Regions from separate parts of the Kosakonia sp. SMBL-WEM22 genome, predicted to be linked through region 3. Evidence: predicted binding sites of a transcription regulator. Region 3 holds the regulator's gene; each other region holds the start of a gene.

Region 1 (10,343 bases), 2.4 Mb from region 3:
TCCCTCTTTGGTCATATCCTCAAAAGCAAATATTCCTCTTACAACCTCTTTTGCGTTTCTTACTGCTTTATAAGGCTGCACCTCCTCCTCTTCCTGTGCGTCGCTCGGCGTACCGTAATTCATAAACGTATTCAGCACCCTGTTCAGAACTTTATACATAGTCAGCTCCTGTTGAACACTGATGTAACGTGAGCAAATAGATGTATACACCCAGTGACCAGCACAGGGCTCTCTAAAACTGTAGTGGCTATTTTTTATACAGGCAAGACGCTACTCGCGCATCTGCGTTAGCGCGTGAAGGGGGGGCTGCCCCTACGTAAGCGGGGCGTTGTACGCTATTCCAGCGCGGTAGGGCTAGAAAAGTGCGAAGACGGAGCTTGCGCCCATCCATTCCCGCACGGCGTCGAGCACCATCAAACTGCAGATCACCCAAATGAAAGGATTCATGGTTTTTTGCTGTGTTAAGAGTTTATTGGTTAAATGAATATGTTCCCTATTATGGTACAGATTTTAACATTAGCCGCGGAACTACTATTTTTAGGTGTTCAGGCTGAGAAAATACAAAAAAATCAGAGGCATTATGGATAAGCAAAACTACCAACAACTCACCCGTACCTTCCTTCGCCTGTCACGTTTCTCTCATCTTACTGCCATTGCCAGCTGGGATATGTTCGCCATGATGCCGCCAGGCGGCAGCGCCACGCGCGGTGAAGCGCTGGCGGAAATGAGTGTCCTGCGCCACCAGATTTTAACCAACCCGCAGGTTGGCCAGTGGCTCTCCAGCGCCGCTCAGGAAGATCTCAACGACGTCGAGCAGGCTAACCTGCGCGAAATGCAGCGTCACTACGATGAAGCGGCGCTGCTACCGGAAGCGCTGGTTGAAGCCCTGTCGCTGGCAGGCAGTAAATGTGAACACGCCTGGCGTACCCAGCGCCCGGCCAATGACTGGGTGGGTTTCTCCGCCAATCTGAAAGAGGTCGTAAAACTCACCCGCGAAGAGGCGAAGCTGCGCGCGGCGGCGAAAGGCTGCTCGCCCTATGACGCCCTGCTTGATAAATTTGAGCCGGATATGACCAGCGCCCGTCTTGATGAGTTATTTGGCGAGGTAAAAAGCTGGCTACCCGATCTGCTGAAGCAGGCGGTAGCGAAGCAGGGGCAGCAATCGCTCATCGCGCCACAAGGGCCGTTCCCGATTGCCGATCAGCGCGAGCTGGGGTTACAGGCGATGAAGACGCTCGGTTTCGACTTTGACGGTGGACGCCTTGATGTCAGCGCCCACCCCTTCTGCGGCGGTGTGCCGGAAGATGTGCGCATCACCACCCGTTATGATGAAAATGAGTTGCTGAGTGCTCTGTTCGGCGTGGTGCATGAGACGGGACATGCCCGCTATGAGCAGAACCTGCCACGCAGCTGGCCGGGCCAGCCGATTGCGCTGGCGCGCTCCACGGCGATTCACGAATCACAGAGCCTCTTCTTTGAGATGCAGCTCGGGCGCAGCGAAGCCTTCCTGCGTCGCCTGCAGCCCGCGATTATCGAGCGTTTTGGTATGCAGCCTGCCTTTGAAGAGCGCAATTTTATCGCCTGGAACCAGCGTGTGAAGCCGGGTTATATTCGCGTTGACGCCGACGAAGTAAGTTATCCGGCGCACGTTATTTTGCGCTATGAGATCGAGCGGGCGCTGATCGACGGTGAGATTGAGGTCGACGATATCCCGGGGCTGTGGAATGAGAAAATGCAGGCCTGGCTTGGGCTTTCGACGGAAGGCAACTACCGCAACGGCTGTATGCAGGATATTCACTGGACTGACGGCGGCTTTGGCTATTTCCCCTCTTATACTCTGGGCGCGATGTATGCCGCGCAGCTGTTCCACGCCGCGCGCCGCGCGCTGCCGGGTCTTGATGACGCCATCGCCGCCGGCGATTTCAGCGCATTGTTTGAGTGGCTGCGCCAGAACATCTGGCAGCACGGCAGCCGCTTTAGCACCGCACAGCTGATTGCCAACGCCACCGGCGAGCCGCTGAACGCGGACTATTTCCGCCAGCACCTTACCCGCCGTTACCTCTGAACCTGTCGCGCCGGAGCCACTCTCCGGCGCACTTTACCCTCGTTGTACATTCCGTTACACGCCGATACCAATCACTCACGGAAAGGCTTTGCTTACAGGGATATAGTTCTTTCAACGGCCCCGCAGTGGGGTTGAATGAAGAAACCAATTCGAGGATATCGGAATGAAAAAAGTATTAGCTCTGGTTGTTGCCGCTGCAATGGGTCTGTCTTCTGCTGCTTTCGCTGCTGACACCGCTGCCACCTCTCAGGCGCCGGCTGCTGCGCCGACCACCACTACTGCTGCTCCGGCTGCTGCTGACACCAAAGCGGCTCCGGCGAAGAAAGTTCACCACAAGAAACACAAAAAAGCCGCTGAGCAGAAAGCCCAGGCTGCTAAAAAACACCACAAAAAAGCCGCCGCTAAACCGGCTGCAGAGCAGAAAGCCCAGGCTGCTAAAAAGCACCATAAAAAAGCCGCCGCTAAACCGGCTGTAGAGCAGAAAGCTCAGGCTGCTAAAAAACATCACAAACATGTAAAACACGCTGCTGCTAAACCGGCTGCACAGCCGGCTGCATAAGCCACGTGTCTGTAACCGGCGCTCCCCCGAGCGCCGTGCTAAAACGCGGCGCTGAGCCCTTCGGGTGAAGCGCCGCTTTTCTCTGGAGGCCTGAGCATGCTGCGACGTTATCGTTTTGAAGTTATCCTGATGATGTTAATTCTGTGCGCGCTTATTGCCCTCCGTTTCTATCTTTATTGATGTAGCACGCTGATTTTACTCCCGCTTTCTATGCGTCCCGTCTATATTTATTACTCATGGCTCGACCTTAATAATCATAATTTCCCCACCTGAGAGTACTATGCGAAGAACCGTTGTGCTGTTGCTGGGACCGCTGCTTTTGTTTTCCGCTGTTGGACATGCTGATGATGGCGATGAGGCCGCGGTTAGCGCCAGGGATATAAAAACCCTCTTTTTTGGGCATGACGATCGTGTCCGCGTCGCGTCGCCGACCACCGCACCGTGGGATGCGATAGGTCAGTTGGAGACCGCCAGCGGCAATCTCTGTACCGCCACACTTATCTCTCCGCATCTCGCCTTAACCGCCGGGCACTGCCTGCTGACGCCGCCGCGCGGCAAAATCGATAAGGCAATAGCGCTGCGGTTTGTGTCGCAAAAAGGGATTTGGCGCTATGAGATCCACGGTATCGAAGGGCGCGTTGATGCCTCACTGGGCCGACGCCTGAAGGCGGACGGCGAAGGGTGGATTGTCCCCTCCTCGGCCGCCTCATGGGATTTTGGGCTGATCGTTTTACGCTATCCGCCCTCTGGCATTACGCCCCTACCGCTGTTTAGCGGTGATAAAGAGGCGCTTACCGCCGCGCTGAAGGCCGCCAATCGTAAAGTGACGCAGGCGGGTTATCCGCAAGATCATCTGGACAATCTTTTCAGCCACCAGGATTGCGTCGTGACAGGTTGGGCGCAGAGCAGCGTGCTGTCGCATCAGTGCGATACGCTGCCGGGCGATAGCGGTTCGCCGCTGATGTTAAAAACCGATGATGGCTGGCAGTTGATCGCCGTGCAAAGTTCAGCCCCGGCGGCAAAAGATCGCTGGCGCGCCGACAACCGTGCCATTGCGGTAACCGGTTTTCGTGACAAGCTGGACGCACTGGCCAGCGACACGGTGCAGTGATGACTCACTCCTGCCGCTGGCGATGCTGCTGTAACAGCCTCTCCAGCGGCATCGGCGCGCTAAAGTAGAACCCCTGCAATTGATCGCAGCCCGCATCACGCAGCAGCCCCATTTGCCTTTCGTTTTCCACCCCTTCCGCCACAACCTGCATCCCCAGCGCGCTGGCAATGCGGATTGTACCGCTCACTAATATCGAAGCCTGCTCATCGCTATCCACCAGCCCTGCCAGCGATTTATCAATCTTGATGGTGTCGAAATTAAATCGCCGCAGATAGCCGATGCTGGAGTAGCCAGTGCCGAAATCGTCGAGCGCGACCGCGGTGCCCAGCGCTTTTAAGTTGGCGATTGCCGCTTGCGCGCGCTCCGGGTTCTCCAGCACGTAAGTCTCCGTGACCTCCAGTTGCAGGCGCTGCGCCGGAAAGCGGCAGCTCTCCAGCACATGCGCCACTTTGTCTTCAAATTCCGGATCACGAAACTGCGCCGGAGAGATGTTGACCGACAGTTTCAGTCCGGTTTGCGGATAGAGATCGCGACAGGCGCGGCGCAGAACAAACTGCCCCAGCGCGTAAATCAGGCCGCTGGTTTCAGCGATGGGGATAAACTCGTCCGGTTTAAGCTCACCCTCCGGGCGACGCGGCCAGCGCGCCAGCGCTTCAACGCCGCTCATCGCGCCACTGCTGGCATCGATAATGGGTTGATACCAGACGTCAAACTCCTCGCGCTCCAGCCCGTTGCGGATATCGTTTTCAATCATCAGCTGCCGCTCGCGGGCGCTGTTGAGCGCGGCGTCATAGTGCGTCATCCGCGCTTTACCGCACATTTTCGAATGGTACATAGCGATATCGGCGCGGCGAAACAGCTCGGAGCTTGAACACGCCACCAGCGTTCCGCTGGCAATGCCGATGCTGGCGCTAATATGCAGCGTACGTTTGCCAATGCGCACCGGTGCGCAGAAGTAGTCGAGCACCGTTTGCGCAAAGTCGGTGGCTTTTTCAACTGACCACGGCCCGCTCAGGGTCATGGCGAACTCATCCCCACCCATGCGCGCCAGCATGCCGTCGGTCGGTACTTTTTCCTGCAATGTCTGCGCGATGGTGACAATCAACCGGTCACCCACATCGTGACCATAGATATCGTTCACATCTTTAAAACCATCAAGATCGATAAACACCACGCTAATCAGTTCGTTGTTACCCCATTCGCTCCACTGATCTAGCTGCTCAATCAGCGCGCGCCGGTTGGGCAGACGGCTGAGCCAGTCGGTTAGCGCAATGCTGCGCGCCAGTTTTTCCCCTTTTGCCAGTTTGTAGAGCCCGGCGCTGCTGAGCCCGATAAACAGCAGGATAAGGCCGGAGCCAAGCAGGGCGATCTGGCGGATATCGCTTGCCGCCGCGTCTGCCGCTTCAGCGCCCGGAAAGTGCGGCTTCCAGATCATATAACCGAGAAATTCGTCGGCGGATCCGTATAAAGGGATGCTGCTTGCCTGCGTGTTTTGCGACGTCAGCCGCAGGTTCTGGATCTGAAAGGTCGTGCCAAGTTCGCTAAGCAGTTCATCATCAAGATGACGGGTCATCACTAAATAACGCCGCGCACTGCCCTGTTTCTCAAGCCGCCCCGACACCGGGCGGATCAAGCCAATGCTGACAAACGCGACCCCCCGCTGCGTACGGGTGATGCCAGCAAAAATGTCCTTGCCCTGCTGCAGGTCTGCGGCATGGTTGCGAATAAGCGCCGCCAGCCCGTCGCCAAAAAAGGCGAGATTGCGTTCGGAGAAGGGCTGGCTGCGAAAGGCGCCCCATACCACCGCAAAGTGCTCATCCAGCACAAAGGTGCCGTCATAGAGATTATCGACCTTAAAGCCCGCCCCCCAGGTGTTGTAGAGCCAGCCAGTATCCATCGGCGTGCGGTAGACCACGCGCACCGCTTCATCCCACACTGCGTTATCGAGACCGAGGGATCGCATTCTGTTAACAGAGGTCTGGATCGCTCCCTGCACGGCAAGCGCCGCGCGGTGCTCATCAATTTCATTCGCTTTACTGCTAATCAGGTGGAGTGAGAGATAAAGGAGCGCAACGACGGAGATGATTAAGCCCACCCCTGCCAGAAAAATCATCACAAAAAGCGTTCTTGCTGTGGGGATATTGCGCCAGCTTAGCGGATTGAGCATCGACGACCCTTACTGGTGTCCCGTAACGTTTGTTATTGTCCTCTAAGCGTAATACAGCCCACAAATTTCGTTGCCCGCAAACGCGGGCAACATCACATCAGGAGAGTTTTATCAGCATCATGCCGATAAGCAGCAGCGCCAGGCCGAGCCAGCCTTTGCCATTAAGGCGCTGTCCGAAGAGGATCCAGCCGGCGGCAAGCGTCGCCACGATACCAAACCCGCCCCACAGGGCGTAGGCGACGGAGAGATCGATCCCCTTTACCGCCTGCGACAAGGCGCTGAAGGCAGCCAGCACCGCCACTAGCGATCCGCAGCCATAGAGTTTGCGACGAAAGCCGTCAGAAAGTTTTAAAAAGATATTGGCGACAATTTCCAGAATAATGGCCATCGCCAGCCATAATGCGTGCACCCACTCAAGCAGTAACATGACCCTGCTCCTGACGTGGGGCTTTACGCGTGCCGGACTTAATCAGCACAATACCGAGCGCCAGCGCTACCAGACCCGCCGCTTTCAACGGTGAGAGGGGTTCATCAAACAGCAGCACGCTAAATAGCGTAATAATGGCAATACCGACACCTTCCCATAATGCGTAGGCCACGCCGAGGGCAATTTTTTTCACTGCAAACGCCAGGAAAATATAGGAACAGGTAATCATCACCAGCATTAAAATAAAGCCGCTGTGGCTATTATTAATACTTGCCCATTTCATCGATAGCGTACCGGTTATTTCCGAGAGAATCGCCAGCGCTAATAAAATCCAGTAAAACATATTTTTCTCCTGCTTGAGAATAGAGATCCTTGCGATTTACCGCATGGCGGAAAACCGTAAAATAATTAACAGTTGCGCACAGAGCGCCGAATCGGGCAGGAGAAAACTACAGCGCGGTGCACCAGTATTGTTCGCCCACAGGCGGGCAGCAGAAGGAGACAGGAAGTGAAAAACAGGGGGCAAGACGACTGAACCGAATGTCCATATTTTTACAATTTACCGCGCGTTGCTTCTCTTCGTGGCGGTTAAAAATTGTCCTCAGTTGTTGTACATGCTTTATATTTAGCACAAGCTAAGATTTTACTCAAAGTATTTGCAATTCTTTACCGCTCAGCAAATTAATTAAACGAAGAGTAAACGAACGCTGCCGGTTTATTTCCGGCAGCGTAGTCCGTTTTATTCTGGCGGCGTATTAAGCGCATTCGCACGTGCTTCTGCCAGTAAGTTCCATGAGGAGATAAACAGCCCTGCGATCAGTGGCCCAAGCACGAAGCCGTTGATGCCAAAGAATTGCAGGCCGCCAAGGGTGGTCAGCAGGATCAGATAGTCCGGCATGCGGGTATCTTTCCCCACCAGCAGCGGGCGCAACAGGTTGTCCGCCAGCCCGACCACAATCACAAAGTAGAGGGTCAGTAGCGTGGCGGTGAGCAGCTCGCCCGTGGAGTAGAGGAAGATCACCGCCGGGATCCAGATAAGTGCGGTACCGACCGCCGGGATCAGCGACAGGAACGCCATCAGCGCGCCCCACAGCAGACTGCCGTTCAGCCCGGCGAACCAGAAGCCAATCCCGCCCAGCGCCCCCTGCGCAATCGCTACCACCAGCGTCCCTTTTACCGTCGCGCGCGCCACACCGGCAAATTTCAGGAACAGGCGGCGTTTGATTTTGGCCGATAACGGCATCACCTCGTAGATTTTCTTCACCAGCGCGGCGCCATCTTTCAGCAGGAAAAAGAGCAGATAGACCATCAGTGAGAAGCTGATGGTTAACCCCAGCGTACCCTTACCGATAATCACCGCGCTGCCCGCCAGATAGCGCCCGACGCTAAGCGCCGCCCCGGAGAGTTTTTCGCGAATGGCCTCAACCGAATCGAAATTGTTTTCACGCAGCGCGTGTTTCGCCCACTCCGGCAGGTGCGCAATGCCGTTACTTAACAGCTGCGGCAGATCCGTCGCGTTAGTTTGCAGACGCTGATAGAGCGCGTTGATCTCAACCGCCAGCGACGAGAGCACGATCATCATCGGAATAAAGACGAGGATACAGATCAGCAGCACGGTGATCAGCGAGGCGATACCGTTTCGCCCGCGCAGCAGCCCGGTGAGCTTTGTACGCAGCGGATAGAAGATCAACGCCAGGATCACCGCCCAGATAATGGCGGAGTAGTAAGGCTGGATCAGGGTGAAAAACGCCACGCTGACCAGTAATAACAAAATGGTAAAAAAGAAGTTGTTGCTCTTGAGCGTTGTCATGCGGACCGTCCAATGGAAAGATTCCCTCTAAGTGTAGTGGCTTACCCTTTGATTGCAAAAGCATTAACCGTTAAAGCATGCAGTCCGCGGCGCAAACGCTGAAAATGATTGTGCAAAAAATTGCCAATATCATCAGGATCTTTCAACGATCCTGCCTCCAGGGGGTTGATCCTTTCGTGCGAACAACGATACTGTATTTATATACAGTAATAATAAAAGATCGACACCCATTATGACTACCAGCGCTTTTCCCAGTCCGGCTACGGACTACATTGAAGATGCGATCGACCTGGTGAGTAGCCTGATCGCCCACCCGTCGGCCACCTATGTGATGCGGGCTTCCAGTGACGCTATGTGCGAAGCCGCGATCCTGCCAGGTTCTCTGTTACTGGTTGATACCAGCCTGCAACCGGGCGATGGCGATATTGTTGTCGCCCGCCTGCTAAGCGGTTTTATGGTAAAGCGGCTACGGCTGCGCCCTTACCCGCAGCTGGTGGCGGATAACCCCGCCTATCCGGCGATCAGGATCGAAGAAGAGGAAGGCGCGCATATAGTTGGCGTCGTAACCACCGTGATCACTTTGCCGCCTCGCCATCATGTACGCGCTCGTTGATGTTAATTCGTTCTATACCAGTTGCGAGACCGTCTTCCGGCCCGATTTAACCGGTAAGCCGGTGGTGGTGTTATCCAATAACGATGGCTGCGTCATCTCCCGTTCGGCTGAAGCTAAAGCGCTTGGCATCACGATGGCTGACCCCTACTTCAAGCAGAAGGCGCTTATGGAGCGTCACGGCGTGGCGGTGTTCAGCAGTAACTACGCACTGTATGGCGATATGAGCCATCGGGTGATGACACTGCTGGAGGAGCTCTGTCCGGCGGTGGATACCTACAGCATCGATGAAGCGTTTGTGGATTTGACCGGCATTCCGCAGCTGCGAGAATTTGGGCGCACCCTGCGTAATGCCATTTATCAGCGCACCATGCTTACCGTCGGCGTCGGCATTGCGCCGACGAAAACGCTGGCCAAGCTAGCCAATAACGCCGCGAAAAAGTGGCCGGAGGCGTCGGGCGGCGTGGTGGATCTCTCGCGCCAGGCACAGCAATTAAAGCTAATGGCTGCCCTGCCGGTAGGTGAAGTGTGGGGAATCGGCCGCCGCCTGAGCAAGCGGCTGGAGGCGATGGGGATTGATACCGTGCTCAAGCTGGCGCAGAGCGATTTGTGGTTTATCCGTAAAAACTTCAGCGTGGTGCTGGAGCGAACGGTACGTGAACTGCGCGGCGAACCCTGCCTTGGATTTGCCGAGTTCGCACCGGCGAAGCATGAGATCATCAGCTCACGCTCCTTTGGCGAGCGCGTCAGCGACTACGCATCGGTGCGCGAAGGGATCTGCACCTGGGCGGCGCGCGCCGCTGAGAAGCTGCGCGCGGATCATCAATATTGCCGCTATGTCGGTGCGTTTATTAAGAGTAGCCCCCACGATGATGAGGAACCTTATTACAGCAACAGCGCAGGCATTCGTTTACTGACGCCAACACACGACACCCGCGATATTATTGCAGCGGCAACGCGTAGCCTGGATATTATCTGGAAGCAAGGGCCGAGATATCAAAAAGCAGGCGTTATGCTGGGGGACTTTTTTAGTAAAGGCGTCGCGCAGCTTAATTTATTCGATGATTTTTCTCCGCGAGAAAATAGCGAATCGCTAATGAATGTTTTAGACATGCTTAATAAAAAGGGAAATAAACTATGGTTTGCCGGCCAGGGCGTTACGCCAGGCTGGAAGATGAAGCGCTCCCTGCTCTCCCCCGCCTGGACCACACGCTTAGCGGATGTGCCGCTTGTCGGCTAGCGGCTGCGCTTAGCGTGCCGCTCCCAGTTCTCCTGCTTTGCCTGTTCGGATTTGCGCAGGGCGACATAGCACGCGCCGCTGCCGCCGTGGTGCGGCAATGCCGGGCAGAACGCCTGTACATCCTCAAACTCCGGCAGCCAGCGCGCCAGGTAGCTGCGGATAATATTGGCGTGTGAGGTCTCGTCGCGCCCTTTTCCGTGAATGATCAATACATTGCGCAGCCCATCCTGGCGGCACTGATGCATAAAGCTAAACAGCATCTGCCGGCACTGCTCGACGGGCTGACGCAGCAGGTTTAGGCTCGCCTGCTGGGTATATTTGCCCAGCCGCAGTTTATCGAGCACGCCGATTTGC
Region 2 (10,343 bases), 1.4 Mb from region 3:
TTGCTGCCAGTTCATCGCCTGCGCGGACCATTCGTAGATCCAGTTGCCGTTGCGGTAGCCGACCACCGTATCGAGCAGTTCCGCATCGGTGCGCTCGGCCTGGCTCATCACGATGCGCGCCTGCACTTCGAGGATCTCGCGCGCGTCAATGCCGCGCCAGATCCACATCAGCCGGTTGATCATCCGGTACCACTGCGGCACGTTGTTGCCATCCAGCGCGGACTGCACGGGCGGCTGCACGCCAGGGTTAAAGCGGCGCACCAGCGTTGAGGTCTCAGGGTATTTAAAGCGGGGTTTGAACAGCGTTTCGCTAAGATTTGACTGGGGCATGGCGCGCAGCTCCTTAAAATTCACCGGAGGGCATTGTAACCCGTGACGCGCCAAAAAGAACAACGCCCGGCAGAACCGGGCGTGTGTACAGCAAGGGAGGATTAACGGCCGCTGATGGGCGGAACGAAGACCACGCCCATATCCCACGGCTGCTCAATCCAGGTATCCTGCGGGATATCAATCACATAATCATTCACCAGCGGGCGACCGGCCGGCTTGGCGAAGATAGTGACAAAATGTGCTTTCGGATACATTTCGCGGATCGCCACGGCGGTGCCGCCGGTATCCACCAGATCGTCAATCACGATAAAGCCTTCGCCGTCGCCTTCCGCGCGCTTCAGCACTTTCAGTTCGCGCTGGTTGTCGTGGTCATAGCTGGAGATACAAACGGTATCGACATGACGAATACCCAGTTCACGCGCCAGCAGCGCGCCTGGAACCAGACCGCCACGGCTTACGGCGATAATGCCTTTCCACTGTTCTGAAGGCATTAAACGGGCAGCAAGTTTGCGGGCGTGAATCTGCAACATGTCCCAGGTGACGACGTATTTTTCGCTCATGTGAAGTGTCCCAGCCTGTGTTTTACGGCTTAAAAAGTGTTCGAGGGGGAAATAGGTTGCGCGAGATTATAGAGATCTGAGGCGCTAAAAACCAGTCTTACCCGGCATCGCCGCCGCTTTTTCCCCAATCCCGTGCTCGCGCTGTCGCGATAAAGTGGTATTCTCAACCGCATCTCGCAAGAGGGTCTTGCGATTCGTTTATCTAACCCGCGACCTGCACGCAACCTGTCCGCAGGCGCTTTTAAGGAGACTCATCGTGTCTGAACTGTCTCAACTATCTCCGCAGCCGCTGTGGGATATTTTTGCCAAAATCTGCTCTATTCCGCACCCCTCTTACCATGAAGAACAGCTTGCCGAACACATTATGGGCTGGGCGAAAGAGCAAGGTCTGCACGCAGAGCGTGATCAAGTGGGCAATATCCTGATCCGCAAACCGGCCACCCCCGGGATGGAAAACCGCAAGCCGGTCGTGCTGCAGGCGCACCTCGATATGGTGCCGCAGAAGAACAACGACACAGAACACGACTTCACCAAAGACCCGATTCGCCCCTATGTTGACGGCGAGTGGGTAAAAGCGCGCGGCACCACGCTCGGCGCGGATAACGGCATCGGTATGGCCTCTGCGCTGGCAGTGCTGGCAGACTCCACCGTGCAACATGGCCCGCTGGAAGTGTTGCTGACCATGACGGAAGAAGCGGGCATGGATGGCGCATTCGGCTTACAGGCGAACTGGTTGCAGGCAGATATCCTGATCAACACCGACTCTGAAGAAGAGGGTGAGATCTATATGGGCTGCGCAGGCGGTATCGATTTTATCACCACCCTGCCCCTGACCCGCGAAGCGGTGCCTGCCGGTTTTGAGACCGTCAAACTGACGCTGAAAGGGCTGAAAGGCGGCCACTCCGGCGCGGATATCCATTTAGGTCTGGGCAACGCCAACAAACTGCTCGCGCGCTTCCTGGCGGCCCATGCTGCCGATCTGGATCTGCGTCTGCTCGACTTCACAGGCGGTACGCTGCGTAACGCCATTCCGCGCGAAGCATTTGCGGTGATCGCCCTGCCAGCGGATAAAGCCGAACAGCTGAAAACCCTGGCGACTGAATACCAGGCGATCCTGAAAAACGAGCTGGAAGCGAAAGAGAAGAATCTGGTGGTGCTGGTCGACAGCGTAAGCAGCGACAAATCGGCGCTGACCGCGCAGTCGCGCGATGCGTTTGTCCGCCTGCTGAACGCCACGCCGAACGGCGTGATCCGCAACTCTGACGTCGCCAAAGGCGTGGTGGAAACTTCGCTGAACGTCGGCGTGGTGACATTACAGGACGACAGCGCTGAGATCATTTGCCTGATCCGCTCGCTGATCGATAGCGGCAAAGATTACGTGGTAAGCATGCTGGAATCCCTTGGCGCGCTGGCCGGTGCGAAGACCGCACCGAAAGGCGGCTATCCGGGCTGGCAACCGGATGCCCAGTCGCCGGTGATGGCGCTGGTGCGTGAAACCTATCAGCGTCTGTTCAACAAGATGCCGAACATTCAGATCATCCACGCGGGTCTGGAGTGTGGTCTGTTCAAAAAACCCTATCCGGAGATGGATATGGTGTCGATTGGGCCGACCATTACCGGCCCGCACTCGCCGGATGAGCAAGTGCATATCGAAAGCGTCGGCCAATACTGGACCCTGCTGACCGAGCTGCTGAAATCTATCCCGGCTAAATAAGCCTGCTGTCCGCGCCGCCCGGCGCGGACATTTTCCTTCCTTTACTGTGCTTTAAACCCCGGCCCCTTAAAGGTGCGCACCGGGTTGCCGCGCGCTATCTGATGATGAAACAGCCTGCGTTCCGACTTAAGCGCCGCGCGCTGGTCATCCTGCGCCTGCTCCAGACGGTGTGAAATCAGTAGCATCGCCAGCCGCTTATTCGCATGCTGGCTGCGCTCCGACTGCACTTTTACGCTGATGCCGGTGGCAATGTGCGTAGCACGCACGGCGGAATCGGTTTTATTCACATGCTGGCCGGCCGGCCCGGATGAGCGCAGCGTCTCAAAGCGAATCGCACTATCCTGCAGCGCCGTCTGCGGAATAAACTCCGCCACGCCGATAAACCAGTTCTTCCGTGCATGATTGGCGCGATAGGGGCTTGAGCAGATCCACTGCACCGTGCCGCACCAGCGCGCACTCAGCGCCTGCGCGTTTTCGCCATCGAGTGAGACCAGCACCGAGCGGTAAGCGCCTGGCTGGCGCGCCGCTTCCGTTTCGATTACCGCCAGCGACACCTTTTGCGCCCCGGCCTCTTCCATCAGCCGCGCTAACGCTTTACCCACCGCCAGGCAGCACTCATCAGGCCCCTGCGCGGAGGAGAGTTGCAACAGTCTCATTCACCCGCCCCTCCGCTCACTTTCAGGGTTAACACCGGGCGCAGGCGTGCAACCGGCGTCACCAGATCGGCGTCGACCAGGCACTCGAGCACGCTCTCAACCGACTTATACGCCTGCGGCGCTTCTTCATAGATCAGTTGACGATCGCGGCAAATCACCCGACTACCGAGCGACGTACGCGCCAGCTGTGCCGGAGTGAATTTCCCGGACAGTCGACCTTTGCACTCGGTGCGCATCCATTTGCGTCCCGCGCCGTGCGCCAGCGAATAGAGGCTCACCTCGCGCACTTTCGGCATCACCAGCCAGCTGTGATCGCCACGTGAACCGGGGATCACCACCAGGCCCTGCCCGTCCGGCGTCGCCCCTTTGCGATGCAGCCAACCGGCTTCACCGCCCACGGTGCAGGCTTCAACAAAGTTATGCGCCACATCGAGCAGCGCTTCGCCATCGGCGTTGAGATGATCGAGGATACGCCGCGCAATCAGCGCCCGGTTGATGCGGGCAAAATTGAGCGCGTCATCGTGCTCGGTAAGATAGTGGCGAGCCGCGTCGCTCCCCTCCTCCAGCCCGGCGTGCGAGAAGGCGTCGACGTGGCGGCGCAAAATCTGCTGTCCCAGCCCGCGCGAACCGCTGTGGGCCAGTAACAGCAGGCGCTGCTCATCGAGGCCGCTTTGCGCAAACAGCGCCGCATCGGTCACGCTATCGACCTGTTGCAGCTCGGCAAAGTGGTTCCCGCCGCCGATCGATCCCAGCGCGGCGCGCCAGGGGTGGTTTTGCCACGCATCCGGCACGGCGTCATCCAGCCAGTCGGCAGATGCCGTATCGCCCAGCGCACTGAGCCGTTTTTCGACCTTATCGGCGTTATATTTGCGCCGTACCAGGTCGGTCTGCCACAGCGCCATGCCGCAGCCGATATCGTTCCCGACCAGCGCCGGGTAGAAACGGCCGATGGAGAAAAAGGCTGCGCCAATCGGGTAGCCGCGGCCGGGGTGAAGATCCGGCATGCCGACGACGCGCGTCATTCCTGGCAGTGCCGCAGTGGTGTGTAATTGCTGGATCGCTGAACCTTCGATCCACAGGTTTTCCGACGCAATATAAGAGATCGCGTCTGAGATATGACAAACAGAATTGCCCATATACCAATCCATATGTAGAGAAATAAAAGGAATTGGCAGACGAAACCAGGGGCAAGTTTTAAAGAATTAAGCCTGGAGAGGTCTGCAAAGAGAAATCAGGGCATGGTGTGTCATGGTGAACCTCCTTTGCAGTTAACAGGGAATGAATAAACGCCGGGGATGATAGAGAAGCGGGCGGGAAATTACCAGCGCAAATTCTGGTAGGGTTACAGCCCGAGTACCAGCTGGCGCTCAAGCTGCGGGTCGAGCAGTGTGACATGTAGACCAACAAGACGGACGCCGCGCCCGCCGCGTCGCTCATCCCAGGCCTGGCGCGCGGTGGCGAGCAGATCCTCTTTATTCAGGCAGGGCCAGACATGCTCCTGAGTGGTGAGCTGGAAGTCGTTGAACTTCAGTTTCACCCCCTGGCGGGCGATGCGCAGATCCGGTTTCACCACCGAAAGCCGCCGCTCGAGCTCCGGGTAGAGCCGCTCGATAATCGCCTCGCACTCCTCCCACTGATGAATATCCTCCACCAGCGTGCGCTCGACGCCGACCGATTTTCGCAGCCGCTCGCTGCTGATCTCCCGCTCATCAATCCCCTGGCTGCGCTCCCATAATACGCGGCCAAACTTGCCAAACCGCTTAAGCAGCATGGCGAGATCGCTCTTCTGCACATCTTCACAGGTGCGCAGCCCAAGGGTCTCCAGCTTGGCCGCCGAAACTTTGCCGACGCCGGGGATTTTGCTCAGTGGCAGCGTGCGCAGAAAAGCTGGCACCTCCGCCGGAGTAATCACATATTGCCCGTCGGGCTTGTTGAGATCGGAGGCGATTTTGGCGAGGAACTTCACCGGCGCGATGCCCGCCGAGGCGGTAAGCTGCGTCTCTTTAAAGATGGTCTGGCGGATCTCCTGCGCCATCAGCGTTGCAGAGCCGTGGCAGTGCGGGCTGTCGGTAACATCAAGATAGGCTTCATCCAGCGACAGGGGTTCAATCAGTGAGGTGTAGCGCGAGAAGATGTCGCGGATCTGGCGGGAGGCTTCTTTATAGGCGTCGAAACGGCCGGGTAACAGCGTGAGATGCGGGCAGAGTTTTAGCGCCATCCCGGTCGGCATCGCGCTGCGCACGCCATATTTGCGTGCCGGGTAGTTGGCGGTGCTGATGACGCCTCGCTGCACGCGGCTGCCGCCAATGGCAATCGGAATGTCGCGCAGGGCCGGGTTGTCGCGCATCTCTACCGCCGCGAAAAAGCAGTCCATATCGACATGTATGATTTTGCGCATGCGTACACCCTCACAGAACACTGGACAAGTATACAGCACGCTCCAGTGAAATGAGAAGCCAGCCGAGAAACCGCCGAAAAGAGGGCAATCGGCTGTTTAATTCTCGCCTTTTACTTTCATAATAGTCGTCGCCAAATCGCGCAGGTGGTTGAAAGGCAAAACAGAACACTTTTTGCTCGATGGCGAAAAGAGAATCAACAGGATCGACGGGCGCGGAATCACCGCTATTCGGGGCTTGCGAAAAAATGTCGGAGTGCTAAGGTGAGCGCTCAAAACAGAATTGTCCGAATTCTGGGCATCTTTTGCCGTTCTGGCAAAGTCGTATCCGTTTTATCAAGGAAACACGTTGTATGCGCAAAATCGCATTGTTCATTGCGATGCTTCTGATCCCGTGCGTCTCCTTTGCTGGCCTGGTTGGCAGCAACAGTGCCACTAAGCCGGTAAGCAAAGAGTTTAAACAGCAGTTGATGGGGTCGCCGGTCTATATCCAGATCTTCAAAGAAGAGCGCACCCTTGATCTCTACGTCAAGATGGGCGAACAGTATCAGCTGCTCGACAGCTACAGAATCTGCAACTACTCCGGCGGCCTTGGGCCGAAACGCCGTCAGGGCGATTTTAAAAGCCCGGAGGGGTTCTATTCGGTACAGCGCAGCCAGCTGAAGCCGGACAGCCGTTTCTACAAAGCGATCAATATCGGCTTTCCGAACACTTTCGACCGCGCCCACGGTTATGAAGGCAAATACCTGATGATTCACGGTGCCTGCGTCTCCATCGGCTGCTATGCCATGACGGATACCGGCATTGATGAGATCTTCCAGTTTGTCACCGCGGCGCTGATTTTCGGCCAGCCGAGCGTGCAGGTGAATATCTATCCGTTCCGCATGACCGATGCAAATATGCAGCGTCACAAATATTCGACTTATGCGGATTTCTGGAAGCAGTTGAAGCCGGGGTATGACTACTTCGCCGCCACCCACCAGCCGCCGATTGTCGCCGTGGTGGATGGACGCTACGTGGTCAGCAAGCCGCTGACCACCTCCGTGCAGCCGCAGCTGGCGTCAAACTATACGCTCACCGAGGCAAAATAAGGCCCACTCGCCTGGCATAATCTTGTGCCAGGTTTCGTTCGCCGTTAACGGCTGCGTTGCAATCACCGTGACCACATCATTGGGTGTGGTCTCGCGCTGAAAATCGATCTCCACATCCTGATCCAGCAGCTTCGCCACGCCAAACGGCGCGCGCCGGGTAATGGAGAAGAGGTTGGTGGAGCAGAACGCCATCACATAGCGCCCGTCCGACAGCAGCATATTGAACACGCCCTTCTCACGCAGCTCCAGCGCCAGCGTCGCAATATACTTAAACACCGCTTCCATGTTGCCCGGCGTGCGCGGGTAGCGCTGCGTCAGCTTGTGCAGCATCCAGCAAAAGGCTTTTTCACTGTCCGTTTCACCCACCGGGCGGAAGTTGCCGGTCTGCAACGATTTATAGCCTGTCAGTTGGCCGTTGTGGGCGTAGGTCCAGTTGCGGCCCCAGAGTTCACGGGTAAAGGGATGGGTATTTTCCAGTGCCACTTCGCCGCGGTTCGCCTGGCGAATATGGGCAATCACCGAGCAGGATTTGATCGGGTACTCCTGCACCAGTTTGGCGACGGGCGAGTTGTAGCTTGGTTGCGGATCTTTGAAGGTGCGACAGCCTTTGCCTTCATAGAAGGTGATACCCCAGCCATCTTTATGCGGCCCGGTTCCCCCGCCGCGCTGGACGAGACCGGTAAAACTAAAGCAGATATCGGTCGGCACGTTAGCGCTCATCCCGAGCAGTTCGCACATAGTCACCTCCACAACCGCCTCACTCTGAGAAGGCGTTATTGTTGCAGCCCGTCAAGCACGGGCAGCGCCGCGATTAACTGCGAAGTCACGCAGGAACGTTGAGCGCTGCCCAGGCTGAACAGGGCAAAGAAAAAGCCTGCTTTACGCCTTAACCATCTCTTTTTCGATCAGCTGAATCAGGATATGGATCACTTTGATATGGATCTCCTGAATGCGATCGGCGTAGCCAAAGTGCGGTACGCGAATTTCGATATCCGCAGTGCCGGCCATTTTGCCGCCATCTTTACCAGTCAGGGTGATCACTTTCATCCCCTTCTCACGCGCCGCAGCAATCGCTTTGATCACGTTGCCAGAATTACCGGAGGTTGAGATCCCCAGCAGCACGTCGCCTTCGCGGCCAACGGCTTCCACATAGCGGGAGAATACATAGTCGTAACCGAAGTCGTTGCTGACGCAGGAGATATGGCTGACATCAGAAATGGCGATCGCCGGGTAGCCAGGACGGTTCTCACGGTAGCGCCCGGTTAACTCCTCCGCAAAGTGCATCGCATCGCAGTGCGAGCCGCCGTTACCGCAGGACAGCACTTTGCCACCGGCTTTAAAGCTGTCGGCCAGCAGCACCGCCGCGCGCTGAATAGCGTGAATATTGGCTTCATCTTTCAAGAAGTTCGCCAGCGTTTCCGCCGCTTCGTTCAGTTCGTTACGAATAAGATCCTGGTACATGAGGATATCCTTCAGCATAAATGTAAATAACATTGCGCAGTGTACCGGATAGCCCTTCAGCCGAGAAGCTAAAGCCACCCCTCCCACCGCCGTTTTCATTTTCCGTGCGCTAAATGGCCTCAACAATGTGAACCAGGTTGTAATTATTTTGTAAACACATTGCTAAAAGAAATGACATCCACTACAAACAATACATCACAAGTGGTCAGACCTCCTACAAGAAGGGAGCTTTTCGTTATGATGATTTTGAGTATTGTCGCAACGCTCGTTCTGCTCGGTGTGCTCTTCTATCACCGCGTCAATCTGCTGCTCAGCAGCGTGATCCTGCTGGCATGGACCGCAGCCCTTGGGCTGGCGGGCATCTGGTCTCTCTGGATGCTGGTGCCGGTGGCGCTTATCCTCCTGCCGCTCAACTTCACGCCGATGCGTAAATCTTTTATCTCCGCGCCGGTGTTCCGCGGTTTCCGCAAAGTGATGCCGCCGATGTCGCGCACGGAGAAAGAGGCCATCGACGCAGGCACCACCTGGTGGGAAGGCGATCTGTTTCGCGGTAACCCGGACTGGAAAAAGCTGCACAACTACCCGCAGCCGCGCCTGACCGCTGAAGAGCAGGCCTTCCTCGACGGCCCGGTTGAAGAGGCGTGCCGCATGGCAAACGACTTCCAGATCACCCATGAGATGGCCGATCTGCCGCCGGAGCTGTGGGCCTATCTTAAAGAGCACCGCTTCTTCGCGATGATCATCAAAAAAGAGTACGGCGGACTGGAGTTCTCTGCTTATGCGCAATCCCGCGTGCTGCAAAAACTCTCCGGCGTCTCCGGCATCCTGTCGATCACCGTCGGCGTGCCTAACTCCTTAGGCCCGGGCGAGCTGCTGCAACACTACGGCACGCAGGCGCAGAAAGATCACTACCTGCCGCGCCTGGCGTGTGGGCAGGAGATCCCCTGCTTTGCGCTGACCAGCCCGGAAGCGGGTTCCGATGCGGGCGCTATTCCGGATACCGGCGTGGTCTGCATGGGCGAGTGGCAGGGCGAGCAGGTGCTCGGCATGCGTCTCACCTGGAACAAGCGTTACATTACGCTGGCCCCGATTGCTACCGTACTTGGCCTGGCGTTTAAACTCTCCGACCCGGACAAACTGCTGGGCGGCGCGGAAGAGCTGGGCATTACCTGTGCGCTGATCCCGACCTCGACGCCAGGCGTGGAGATTGGTCGTCGTCACTTCCCGCTGAACGTTCCGTTCCAGAACGGCCCGACGCGCGGGAAAGATATCTTCGTACCGATTGATTACATCATCGGCGGCCCGAAAATGGCCGGTCAGGGCTGGCGTATGCTGGTGGAGTGTCTCTCCGTCGGTCGCGGCATCACCCTGCCCTCCAACTCAACGGGCGGCGTGAAATCGGTCGCGCTGGGTATTGGTGCTTACGCCCACATTCGCCGTCAGTTCAAAGTGGCGATTGGCAAGATGGAAGGTATCGAAGAGCCGTTGGCGCGTATTGCCGGTAACGCCTATGTGATGGACGCTGCGGCGTCGCTGATCACCTACGGCATTATGCTCGGCGAAAAACCGGCGGTGCTGTCAGCGATTGTGAAATATCACTGTACGCACCGTGGTCAGCAGGCAATCATTGATGCGATGGATATTGCCGGCGGTAAAGGCATTATGCTCGGCGAAGGTAACTTCCTCGCCCGTGCTTACCAGGGCGCGCCGATCGCCATTACCGTTGAGGGCGCGAACATCCTCACCCGTACGATGATGATCTTCGGTCAGGGGGCGATTCGCTGCCATCCCTATGTGCTGGAAGAGATGGCCGCCGCGCAGAACAACGACGTTGATGCGTTCGATAAGCTGCTGTTTAAACATATCGGCCATGTCGGCAGTAATGAGATGCGCAGCCTGTGGCTCGGCCTGACGCGCGGTTTAACCAGCGCCTCGCCGACCGGAGATGCCACTAAGCGTTACTACCAGCACCTGAACCGCCTGAGTGCCAACCTGGCGCTGCTGTCGGATATCTCAATGGCGGTGCTCGGCGGTAGCCTGAAACGCCGCGAACGCATCTCCGCCCGTCTGGGTGATGTGTTAAGCCAGCTGTTCCTCGCCTCAGCGGTGCTGAAGCGCTACGACGACGAAGGTCGC
Region 3 (10,343 bases):
GCCTTTCATCGGCTAATGCGTACGGACAAACCGATTGGTGCGCTGTTACTGCTGTGGCCGACGCTGTGGGCGCTGTGGGTGGCAACGCCTGGCGTACCGCCGCTGTGGATTTTGTTAGTGTTTGTCGCCGGCGTCTGGCTGATGCGCGCGGCGGGCTGTGTGGTGAATGATTACGCCGATCGTAAGTTTGATGGGCACGTAAAGCGTACTGCAAATCGGCCTTTGCCGAGCGGCGCGGTGACGGAAAATGAGGCGCGCGGGCTGTTTATCATCCTCGTGCTGCTGGCCTTTGCGCTGGTGCTTACCCTCAATCTGATGACGATCCTGCTCTCGGTCGCGGCGCTGGGTCTGGCGTGGATCTACCCCTTTATGAAGCGCTATACGCATCTGCCGCAGGTGGTGCTGGGCGCGGCGTTTGGCTGGTCGATACCGATGGCATTTGCCGCTGTCAGTGAATCTGTGCCGCTGAGCTGCTGGATTATGTTCTTCGCCAATATTCTGTGGGCGGTAGCCTATGACACCGAATACGCGATGGTCGATCGCGACGATGATGTGAAGATTGGCATTAAGTCGACGGCGATCCTCTTTGGACGCCATGACAAGCTGATTATCGGCATTTTGCAGATAATGGTGATGGCGATGATGGCGGCAGTTGGCTGGCTGAACGGGCTGGGGTGGATCTATTACGCCACCGTACTGATCGCCGGGGCGCTGTTTGTTTATCAGCAGGTGCTGATTGCAGACCGCGAACGCGATGCCTGTTTTAAAGCCTTCCTGAACAATAACTACGTTGGCCTGGTGCTGTTTCTGGGGCTGGCGGTGAGTTATCTGCACGTATAGCGCGGGGGGCCGGGGGCGTGACTCATGCGCTAAGTTGCCGGATGGCGGCTGCGCCTTATCCGGCCTACAAAAACAGCAGCGCCGAAACAGCGTAGGCCGGATAAGCGCTTACGCGCCATCCGGCAGTGAGCATACAGTTCAGCATTCTCCTGTAGGCCGGATAAGCGCTTACGCGCCATCCGGCAGTGAGCATACAGTTCAGCATTATCCTGTAGGCCGGATAAGCGTTTACGCGCCATCCGGCAGTGAGCATACAGTTCAGCATTACCCTGTAGGCCGGATAAGCGTTTACGCGCCATCCGGCAGTGACCATACAGTTCAGCATTACCCTGTAGGCCGGATAAGCGTTCATGCGGCATCCGGCACTTCCATCACTCCGCTTGCGTCGCGCTCTCAATCGTTAAACGCACATCCGACGTCATCAGTTCTGCCAGCATCTGGTAGACGCCAAGCGTGCGTGACGGATCGGCGTCTCCGGTATCGCTGATATACCCCTCGTCGCGCAGCGTCAGCACCAGCGTGCTGAAGACCGCTTTATCGAAGAACTCCGGTGCATTAATACCGTGCAGCACCGACAGGCGCTGCGCCAGCGTACGGCTCTCTTTCTCCAGCGTACTGCGGTTCATCGCCGGATTGGCACTCAGCAGCCAGAAGGTGATGGCATAACGCTGCAGCGTCTCGCGCGCGCCTGCGGCCAGCAGCTGCAGGGTGCGTGAATGCGCCGGATTAATACTGAGAAGCTCCTCTTTCAGAGTAATCAGCCCCTGGCGCACCAGCTCCTGAATCAGCTTATCCAGTACCTCTGCCAGCTCTGCATTTTCCCAGCGCAGGAACAGCTCGGCTTTCAGCATCGGGTAGAGCAGTTCCACATGACGCAGAATTTCACCGCGTGAGATGGCGCGATGTTGAGTCACTATCGCTGCGATCAGCGACGGCAGCATCAGCATGTGCGCAATGTTGTTGCGGTAATAGGTCATCAGCACCGCCTGCTCGCGCGGCAGGATGATGATATCGCCGATGGTGTCCTTCTCGACCTCAAATTTGTTCATCTGCAGCGCGTGAGCGATAAGCTCAGCGGCGCTGGCTGATGGCGCGGTAGAGTCCGGGGAGTAGGGCACATTGCGCATCAGCTCAAGGTAGCAGTCGAGCTGCTCGGTCAGCTGCTCACGCGTCAGCGAGCGCTGGCGTGAAGCCAGCAGCGCCGTACAGCAGAGGTTCATGGCGTTTGCCGCACCGGCATTGTTGATGCGAACCATCAGATCGGCAGCGATGCTATTAACCGTCGGCGTCAGCCATGCCGGACGGATCGCTTCAATCGGATCGATCGACTCACGCCACTCCGGCACATGGTGGTTCAGGTAGTTCATCAGCGGGATTGGCTCGCCGAAGTTCACATAGCCCTGTCCGAGGTTACGCAGTTTGCTGAGGCCGCGCAGCATCTGCAGCAGGCTCTCTTTCTCTTTCGTCGCGCCGCGTAGCTCTTTGGCGTAGGTACCGACCTCCATCACATGCTCGTAGCCGATATAGATTGGTACCAGCGTGATGGGGCGCGTACCGCCGCGCAGCATCGCCTGAATGGTCATCGACAGGGTGCCTGTTTTCGGATCGAGCAGGCGCCCGGTGCGCGAGCGGCCGCCCTCAACGAAATATTCCACCGAATAACCGCGGCTGAAGAGCTCGCCTAAATATTCACGGAACACCGTCGAGTAGAGCTTATTGCCTTTAAAAGTACGGCGAATAAAGAAGGCGCCAAGACGGCGGAAAACCGGACCGGCGGGCCAGAAGTTGAGGTTGATCCCGGCTGCAATGTGCGGCGGCACCAGACCCTGGTGATACAGCACATAGGAGAGCAGCAGGTAGTCCATGTGGCTGCGGTGGCAGGGGACATAGACAATTTCGTGGCCTTCATGCGCCAGCTGACGAACGCGCTCGGCGTTGTGCACGTTGATCCCCTGATAGAGCCGGTTCCACGTAAAGCCGAGGATACGGTCAGTCAGGCGAATCATCTCGTAAGAGAAGTTAGCGGCAATCTCTTCCATCAGCGCGATAGCGTTTTGCTGCGCCTTATCATGGGAGATCTTTTTGCTGCGTGCTTCATCTTCCACCGCACGGGCAATCGCTTTCGACGACAGGAGCTTATTGAAGAGATCCTGACGCGCGGGCAGACGTGGGCCAACAGCGGCCAGACGCTGGCGTGCGAAGTGCATACGTGCCACGCGAGCCAGTTTTTGCGCGATGATCTTATCCGTACCGTGTTCGGTCGCCATGCGGCGCAGCGAAACGGGCGGGGAGAAGCGCACAAAGCTGTCGCGACCAAGCCACGAAACAGCGAAGAATTTCTGAATACCGTTGAGCATGCGCAACGGCGGATTGATTTCACCCTTTTCACGCCCTGGCGAGCGACCGAACATCACTGATACCGGCACCATCTGCACATCCAGATCGGGATGGCTACGGTGTAAATCCAGGTAGTCATGGAACAGTTTTATCGACTCTTCTTTCGGCGTGTAATAGGTAAATACGCGCGGGCCGCCGTGAATGAACACATAGCGTGGCAGCAGCGCGCCATCGATCTCCAGTGGTTCGAGGGGATCGGGTAATTCATGCGCCAGGCACTGCTCGCGCAAGGTCATTAAGTCTGCCTTTGAGTTATAAGGCAGCACATACATAATAGGTCGTGATGTGTCGAGCCCCAGTTCCTGTGCAGGTTCTGCGGGGATCGATTTACTTTTTACCAGCACGCTTAATGGTAAGTTCAGTAATTTGTAGTAAATTCGTGGCCAGCCGGACATAAAGGGTGTAAAGCCTCTGGTTATTAATAGTGCCATTGCGCCGCAAGAATATCAGAAAGCACGCATAATTTCTGTGGTACCGCTGCGTGTACCACTACTCATTGACGCTTAATAGTTAAAAAGGTTCTTTTCATGGCCAATAATACCACCGGTTTTATCCGGATCATTAAAGCCGCAGGATATTCGTGGAAAGGTGTACGCGCAGCCTGGATCAATGAAGCTGCTTTTCGCCAGGAGGGCGTAGCTGTTGTTGTGGCTATTATTATTGCTGCATTTTTGGATATAGATGTCATTACTCGCGTCCTGCTTATTGGCTCGGTCACGCTGGTGATGATTGTCGAAATCCTCAATAGCGCTATCGAAGCGGTTGTGGACCGTATCGGCCCTGAATTCCATGAGCTTTCCGGCCGGGCAAAGGATATGGGCTCGGCAGCGGTGCTGATGACAATTTTACTGGCGCTCTTTACCTGGATCTCGCTTCTTTGGTCACATTTTCGATAGCGTTTCCATAATTCGATAACGCTCTGGTTTTTTGCTTAAATGTGGTTTCAAAATCGCCGTTGACTGTATATACTCACAGCATAACTGTATATACACCCAGGGGGCGGGATGAAAGCATTAACGGCCAGGCAGCAAGAGGTGTTCGATCTGATTCGCGATCGCATCACCCAAACCGGTATGCCACCGACGCGTGCGGAAATCGCACAGCAATTGGGGTTCCGTTCCCCAAATGCAGCCGAAGAACACCTTAAAGCGCTGGCGCGCAAAGGGGTGATCGAAATCGTATCTGGCGCATCGCGCGGTCTTCGCCTGCTGCTGGAAGAGGAAAACGATGCCGGTCTACCGCTGATTGGTCGCGTCGCTGCGGGTGAGCCGCTGCTGGCGCAGCAGCATATCGAAAGCCACTATCAGGTCGATCCAAATCTCTTTAAACCCCATGCTGACTTCCTGCTGCGCGTTAGCGGGATGTCGATGAAAGATATCGGTATCATGGATGGCGACCTGCTGGCGGTACATAAAACGCAGGATGCGCGTAACGGTCAGGTTATCGTTGCCCGTATCGAAGATGAAGTGACGGTGAAACGCCTGAAAAAACATGGCAACACCGTTGAACTGCTGGCAGAAAACAGCGACTTCTCGCCGATCGTGGTCGATTTGCGCAAACAGAACTTCACCATTGAAGGGCTGGCGGTCGGCGTGATCCGTAACGGTGAATGGCTGTAAAGCCTCTTTTCTTTGCTGTGGCGCCACGTTGCGCGCCGCAGCGCCACGCTTCTCCTCTTTAATGTAATGATGTTCACGCTATGGCGCTGTTAACCGCATCCGACAAAGCTCTGTGGCGGCTTGCGCTGCCGATGATTTTATCCAATATTACCGTTCCACTGCTGGGCTTAGTCGATACGGCAGTAATCGGTCATCTGGATAGCCCCGTCTACCTCGGCGGCGTGGCGATTGGTGCAACGGCAACCAGCTTCCTCTTTATGCTGCTGCTGTTTCTGCGTATGAGCACCACCGGGCTGACCGCCCAGGCATTCGGTGCGAAAAATCCCTCAGCGCTGACGCGTGCGCTTGTGCAGCCTCTGCTGCTGGCGCTCGGCGCGGGTGCTGCCATCGCGTTGTTACGCTCGCCGCTAATCGACCTGGCGCTGCACATTACCGGCGGCAGCGAGGCGGTGCTGGCGCAGGCGCGCCGCTTTCTTGAGATCCGCTGGCTTAGTGCACCAGCCTCGCTGGGTAATATGGTGCTGCTTGGCTGGCTGCTCGGCGTCCAGTATGCCCGCGCCCCGGTGATATTATTGGTGGTGGGTAACCTCTTCAACATCCTCCTCGACCTCTGGCTGGTGATGGGGCTGCATATGAATGTGCAGGGCGCCGCACTCGCCACGGTTATCGCGGAGTACGTCACCTTCTTTATCGGCTTGCTGATGGTGTGGCAGGTCTTACGCCGGCAGGCTATCTCGCTCTCAATGCTAACATCCGCATGGCGCGGCGGCGTTCGCCGTTTGTTGGCTCTCAACCGCGATATCATGCTGCGCTCGCTGCTGCTGCAACTCTGTTTCGGCTCCATCACCGTGTTGGGCGCGCGCGTTGGCAGCGAAACGGTCGCTGCCAACGCGGTGCTGATGATGTTTCTCACCTTTACCGCCTATGCGCTGGATGGCTTTGCCTATGCCGTTGAGGCCCACTCCGGGCAGGCTTACGGCGCGCGCGATGGCAGCCAACTGCTGCATGTCTGGCGTGCGGCCTGTCGTCAGGCAGGGTTTGTGGCGCTCGCGTTTGCTCTTGTCTACGCGCTGGCGGGCAGCATGATTATTGCGCTGTTGACCTCCATTCCTGAACTGCAGGCGGTGGCCGGACACTATCTTATCTGGCAGGTGGTACTGCCACTGGTGGGAGTGTGGTGCTATTTGCTCGACGGCATGTTTGTGGGCGCAACGCGCGCGGCTGAAATGCGTAACAGTATGGCGGTTGCCGCTGCCGGTTTTGGCCTGACCCTGCTGACGGTGCCGTTGCTTGGCAATCACGGTTTATGGCTCTCTCTTACGGTGTTCCTCGCGCTACGCGGTATCACACTGGCGCTCATCTGGCGGCATCACTGGCGCAACGGCAGCTGGTTCGCTAATGCTGAGGGTGCATAACGATCTGCGGTTTCGCCAGGAGTGAATGGTTAAAGATTCCGAATAAAAAACCGAACGCCGAATCCTTATCTACAATGATTAATACGTTCAGCACGCAAGAACGTCATTTTAACCGAACGATAAGGAGTCAATTATGAACAAAGACGAAGTCGGCGGTAACTGGAAACAGTTTAAAGGTACTGTTAAAGAGAAATGGGGCAAGTTGACCGATGACGATATGACCGTTATCGAAGGTAAACGTGACCAGCTGGTAGGTAAGATCCAGGAGCGTTACGGTTACGCGAAAGACGAAGCGGAGAAGGAAGTTACGGATTGGGAAACGCGTAACGAATACCGCTGGTAGCCTACACTTCCCCCTCAAGTGTATTAACCCTCACAGGCTACCCTGCCCATAGGTACAAGGATGTACCTCCCTAACCACCCCTTATCTTCCACGTTTTATCTGCAATCCCTTCATATTTCACCTTTTATTCGCGTTGGCTGCACTCGCTCACATAAGTCACATACTTAAGTATGCTCCCTATGATTCACTCATTTGCCGCCTTGCTAAAACGCGAAATCTTTTGGGATTGCCTTCTACCTTGTAAAAGAGAAACAGAAACAGAAATTTTAACGTGGTTTTTTCTTCACCTGCAGGCTGTGATCGTGCTGGCAATGATCGTGATGACGGCAGGCTTCCACTTCCACGCAGGCTGCGCATAAGCCGTGCGCTTCAATTACGTTGTGGCGCAGGGCAAAGCCCATCTTCGCCGCCAGCGCGTGCATAATATCTTCTGCCCCTTCCGCCTGCTCCTCTTTAACCGCGCCACAGCGATCGCAAATAAACATGGCTGAGGTGTGCGTCGGCTGATCGAAGAGATGGCACAGCACGTAGCTGTTGGTGGACTCCACCTTATGCACAAAACCCTGCTCCAGCAGAAAATCGAGCGCGCGATAAACCGTGGGCGGCTTCGCCTGGGGTTCGCTTTCGCGCAGCAGGTCGAGTAGGTCATAGGCGCTGATGGCGCTCTTTTGCAGGCTCAGTAAACGCAAAACTTCCAGACGCTGTGGAGTCAGGCGCACGTTGCGCTGTGCGCACAGCTTTTCAGCCTGCACTAACATCTCTTGCGAAGTGGTCTTATCCATAGGCGTTCTCGGGTTGGTGAAAAGATGGAGGCTGACACTTTACCATGTCCTGCCTGAAACGCCGAGACCGCCAACTTTAAAGACACTTTCGGAACTTTCCTTCCCGAAACGATTTTCCTCTTCTATAAATAGTGTGTGCCATCACAATAAATATGAACCGGCCGCCATTGAGCGTTCGGAAGAGATAGTGCCTTTTTCTACTGTTATTCACAGCAATATAACTTCCTGTTTATGCGCAAACTAACAGGCTTAAATACTCATCTGGCTACGAGAACATACTGTGAAAATAAATGCGAAACTTTCGGTGGTCGCCGTTGCTGTCTCCTTTTTTATGGCAAATCAGGCGGGAGCAGCCAATACATGGGCAGAGGCGCGTAACGACGCGATGGGCGGAACGGGCGTTGCATCAGCAAATTATGGTAGTGGAGCGCTGATCAACCCGGCGTTGCTGGCGAAGGGGCAGCCGGAAGATGACGTCACCGTGATCCTGCCAAGCGTACAGGCGCAAATTTCAGATAAGGATAATCTGCGCGACGAAATTGACTATATCAATGACAAAGTCGATCAATATAACGATGTGATCGATAATCTGACGCCTGGAGGAATTATTGCTGACCTTCCTGGCACTATCGATCAATTCCAGAACGCGGCCAAAGATTTGGGTGACGAGCTGGTTAAACTGCGTGGAAAAACCGCGCAGGCGAAAGCGGCAGCTGGTATTGCGGTTAGCATCCCTAACGACGCGCTCTCTGCGGCTTTCGTCACCAAAGCTTATGCTCACGCGCGCGTAAGCTCCAATATCGATCAGCAGGACATTGATTACCTGCGCAGCATTCAGAACAGCGATGCCGTTGCGGTGCGTGAAGCTCTGGGCGCGGCGCTGTCACCAAACGGCAGCGATGAGATCACCCGTAACCTGAACTCCACCGCTTCCGGCCGTGGCGCAATTGTTACCGACTTTGGCGTGGCGCTGGCACACCAATTTGACGCGGGCGGCATTCCGCTCTCCGTTGGCGTAACGCCGAAGCTGCAAAAAGTGTGGGTCTACAACTACACGGCGTCGATTTATGACTACGACAGCAGTGACTGGAACAGCAGCCGCTACCGCCGCGATGACACCGGCTTCAACGTTGACGTTGGCCTGGCCGCCGACCTGAATGAAAACGTGACGCTCGGCTTAACCGGCCAGAACCTCATCTCGCGTAATATCGACACCCAGGATGCCATTATCCGCAACGGCAGAACGGGCGAAGTGCGTAACTACAAAGATACCTACCAGATTAGCCCGATCGTCACCGCTGGTGCCGCCTGGCATAACGATCTGGTCACCCTGAGCGCCGATGGTGATTTAACCGAGACCAAAGGCTTTAAGAGCGAGAAGAATTCGCAGTATGTCGGCGTGGGCGCTGAAGTACGTCCGCTTAACTGGCTGGCCGTGCGTGCCGGTTACCGCGCTGATGTGAAAGGCGACGACAAAGATGTCTTCACCGCCGGTGTTGGCTTCTCGCCATTCAACCGCGTTCACCTCGACTTGATGGGGCTGGTTGGCGAAGATGAAACCTGGGGTGCCGGTGCGCAGCTTAGCCTGACATTCTAAGAATTAACCGGAGGCGCTGCGCCTCCGGTTTTCTGCTGCTATTACTGTTTATTGTGGATGTTAAAGCTGGTCATTAGATTGCGGTAATCAGGAATATGGTTGGCGAAGAGCGTTCCCAACCCTTCAACATCATTGCGCCAGTCGCGATGTAATTCACAGGCGACGCCAAACCAGTTCATCAACTGCGCCCCAGCCTGCGACATGCGATTCCACGCCGAATACCGCGTAATTTCGTCGAATGTTCCTGACGCATCGGTCACTACAAATACCTCAAAACCCTCTTCCAGCGCTGACAAAGCAGGAAAAGCGACACACACCTCCGTCACTACGCCAGCAATAATCAGCTGCTTTTTGCCTGTAGCTTTGACCGCATTTACGAAATCTTCGTTATCCCAGGCATTGATATTGCCCGGACGCGCAATATAAGGCGCATCGGGAAACTGTGCCTTTAATTCAGGAATGAGAGGGCCATTTGGCCCGGTTTCGAAACTGGTGGTGAGGATCGTGGGAAGCTTAAAATATTTTGCGAGATCGCCTAACGCCAGCACATTATTTTTGAATTTGTCGGGGTCGATATCCCGCACCAGAGAGAGTAAGCCTGCTTGATGATCAACAAGCAGAACAGCGGCATTATCTTTATCGAGGCGAACATAAGGTGTGGTCATGTTTCAGCTCCTGTCACCCGCAGAGGTGAAATGAATAGTACGATTAATTGAAATAGAACTACCCGAACTAACAAAAAGAATAGGCCACGGTTAAATATTGACCAGCGGGACGGGTAATCGCGGCGGTATGGGGCGTCGTACACCATCGGATTTAAGCCATTCCTCTATGCTAGAATGACGGCCCGCAATTTCTGGAGCCGGTTTTTGTCCGCGCCTGATGCGGAAGCGATGACGATAAATTGATTTTAAATGCCCAAAAAATGCACGGTAATCCTGATATGACAAACACCACTCAAACCCGCGTAATGTCTGCCGATTCGGCTTCTCACTTGCCCGGGCGATTCTCGATTGCCCCGATGCTGGACTGGACAGACAGGCACTGCCGCTACTTTCTGCGTCTGCTGTCGCGCCACACGCTGCTCTATACCGAGATGGTGACGACCGGCGCGATTATTCATGGCAAAGGTGATTACCTGGCGTACAGCGAGGAGGAGCATCCGGTGGCGTTGCAGCTTGGCGGCAGCGATCCCGCGCAGCTGGCTCACTGTGCGAAGCTTGCCGAAGCGCGCGGCTATGACGAAATCAACCTTAACGTCGGCTGCCCCTCCGATCGCGTGCAGAATGGCCGTTTCGGCGCCTGCCTGATGGGCGAAGCGCAGCTAGTCGCGGACTGCATTAAAGCGAT

The links. The regulator LexA, encoded in region 3, represses DNA repair genes until DNA is damaged. The targets are predictions, from matches to a motif close to TNCTGTATGTACATACAGNA.
Region 1: the regulator LexA is predicted to act here: its motif matches at 8,329-8,348, upstream of umuD (translesion error-prone DNA polymerase V autoproteolytic subunit).
Region 2: the regulator LexA is predicted to act here: its motif matches at 5,677-5,696, upstream of dinB (DNA polymerase IV).

Annotation. Positions count from the first base shown of each region.
Region 1 covers NZ_CP051488.1:2,268,396-2,278,738, reverse strand. Annotated here, with positions in the region: gene HF650_RS10825 (hypothetical protein) at 1-159, opposite strand, end outside; gene HF650_RS25255 (KPN_01571 family protein) at 355-447, opposite strand; gene HF650_RS10820 (carboxypeptidase M32) at 581-2,065, shown strand; gene asr (acid resistance repetitive basic protein Asr) at 2,229-2,624, shown strand; gene HF650_RS10810 (serine protease) at 2,905-3,735, shown strand; gene HF650_RS10805 (bifunctional diguanylate cyclase/phosphodiesterase) at 3,740-5,902, opposite strand; gene mdtI (multidrug/spermidine efflux SMR transporter subunit MdtI) at 6,000-6,329, opposite strand; gene mdtJ (multidrug/spermidine efflux SMR transporter subunit MdtJ) at 6,316-6,672, opposite strand; gene HF650_RS10790 (AI-2E family transporter) at 7,069-8,139, opposite strand; gene umuD (translesion error-prone DNA polymerase V autoproteolytic subunit) at 8,372-8,752, shown strand; gene umuC (translesion error-prone DNA polymerase V subunit UmuC) at 8,736-9,989, shown strand; gene smrA (DNA endonuclease SmrA) at 9,986-10,343, opposite strand, start outside.
Region 2 covers NZ_CP051488.1:1,071,055-1,081,397, reverse strand. Annotated here, with positions in the region: gene frsA (esterase FrsA) at 1-330, opposite strand, end outside; gene gpt (xanthine phosphoribosyltransferase) at 432-890, opposite strand; gene pepD (cytosol nonspecific dipeptidase) at 1,147-2,604, shown strand; gene prfH (peptide chain release factor H) at 2,646-3,260, opposite strand; gene HF650_RS05085 (RNA ligase RtcB family protein) at 3,257-4,396, opposite strand; gene dinB (DNA polymerase IV) at 4,603-5,658, opposite strand; gene dpaA (peptidoglycan meso-diaminopimelic acid protein amidase) at 6,009-6,746, shown strand; gene HF650_RS05070 (class II glutamine amidotransferase) at 6,717-7,484, opposite strand; gene lpcA (D-sedoheptulose 7-phosphate isomerase) at 7,626-8,207, opposite strand; gene fadE (acyl-CoA dehydrogenase FadE) at 8,445-10,343, shown strand, end outside.
Region 3 covers NZ_CP051488.1:4,691,919-4,702,261, reverse strand. Annotated here, with positions in the region: gene ubiA (4-hydroxybenzoate octaprenyltransferase) at 1-840, shown strand, start outside; gene plsB (glycerol-3-phosphate 1-O-acyltransferase PlsB) at 1,212-3,632, opposite strand; gene HF650_RS22700 (diacylglycerol kinase) at 3,765-4,133, shown strand; gene lexA (transcriptional repressor LexA) at 4,242-4,856, shown strand; gene dinF (MATE family efflux transporter DinF) at 4,937-6,271, shown strand; gene HF650_RS22685 (CsbD family protein) at 6,405-6,614, shown strand; gene zur (zinc uptake transcriptional repressor Zur) at 6,881-7,396, opposite strand; gene traF (conjugal transfer protein TraF) at 7,677-8,993, shown strand; gene ycaC (isochorismate family cysteine hydrolase YcaC) at 9,035-9,658, opposite strand; gene dusA (tRNA dihydrouridine(20/20a) synthase DusA) at 9,919-10,343, shown strand, end outside.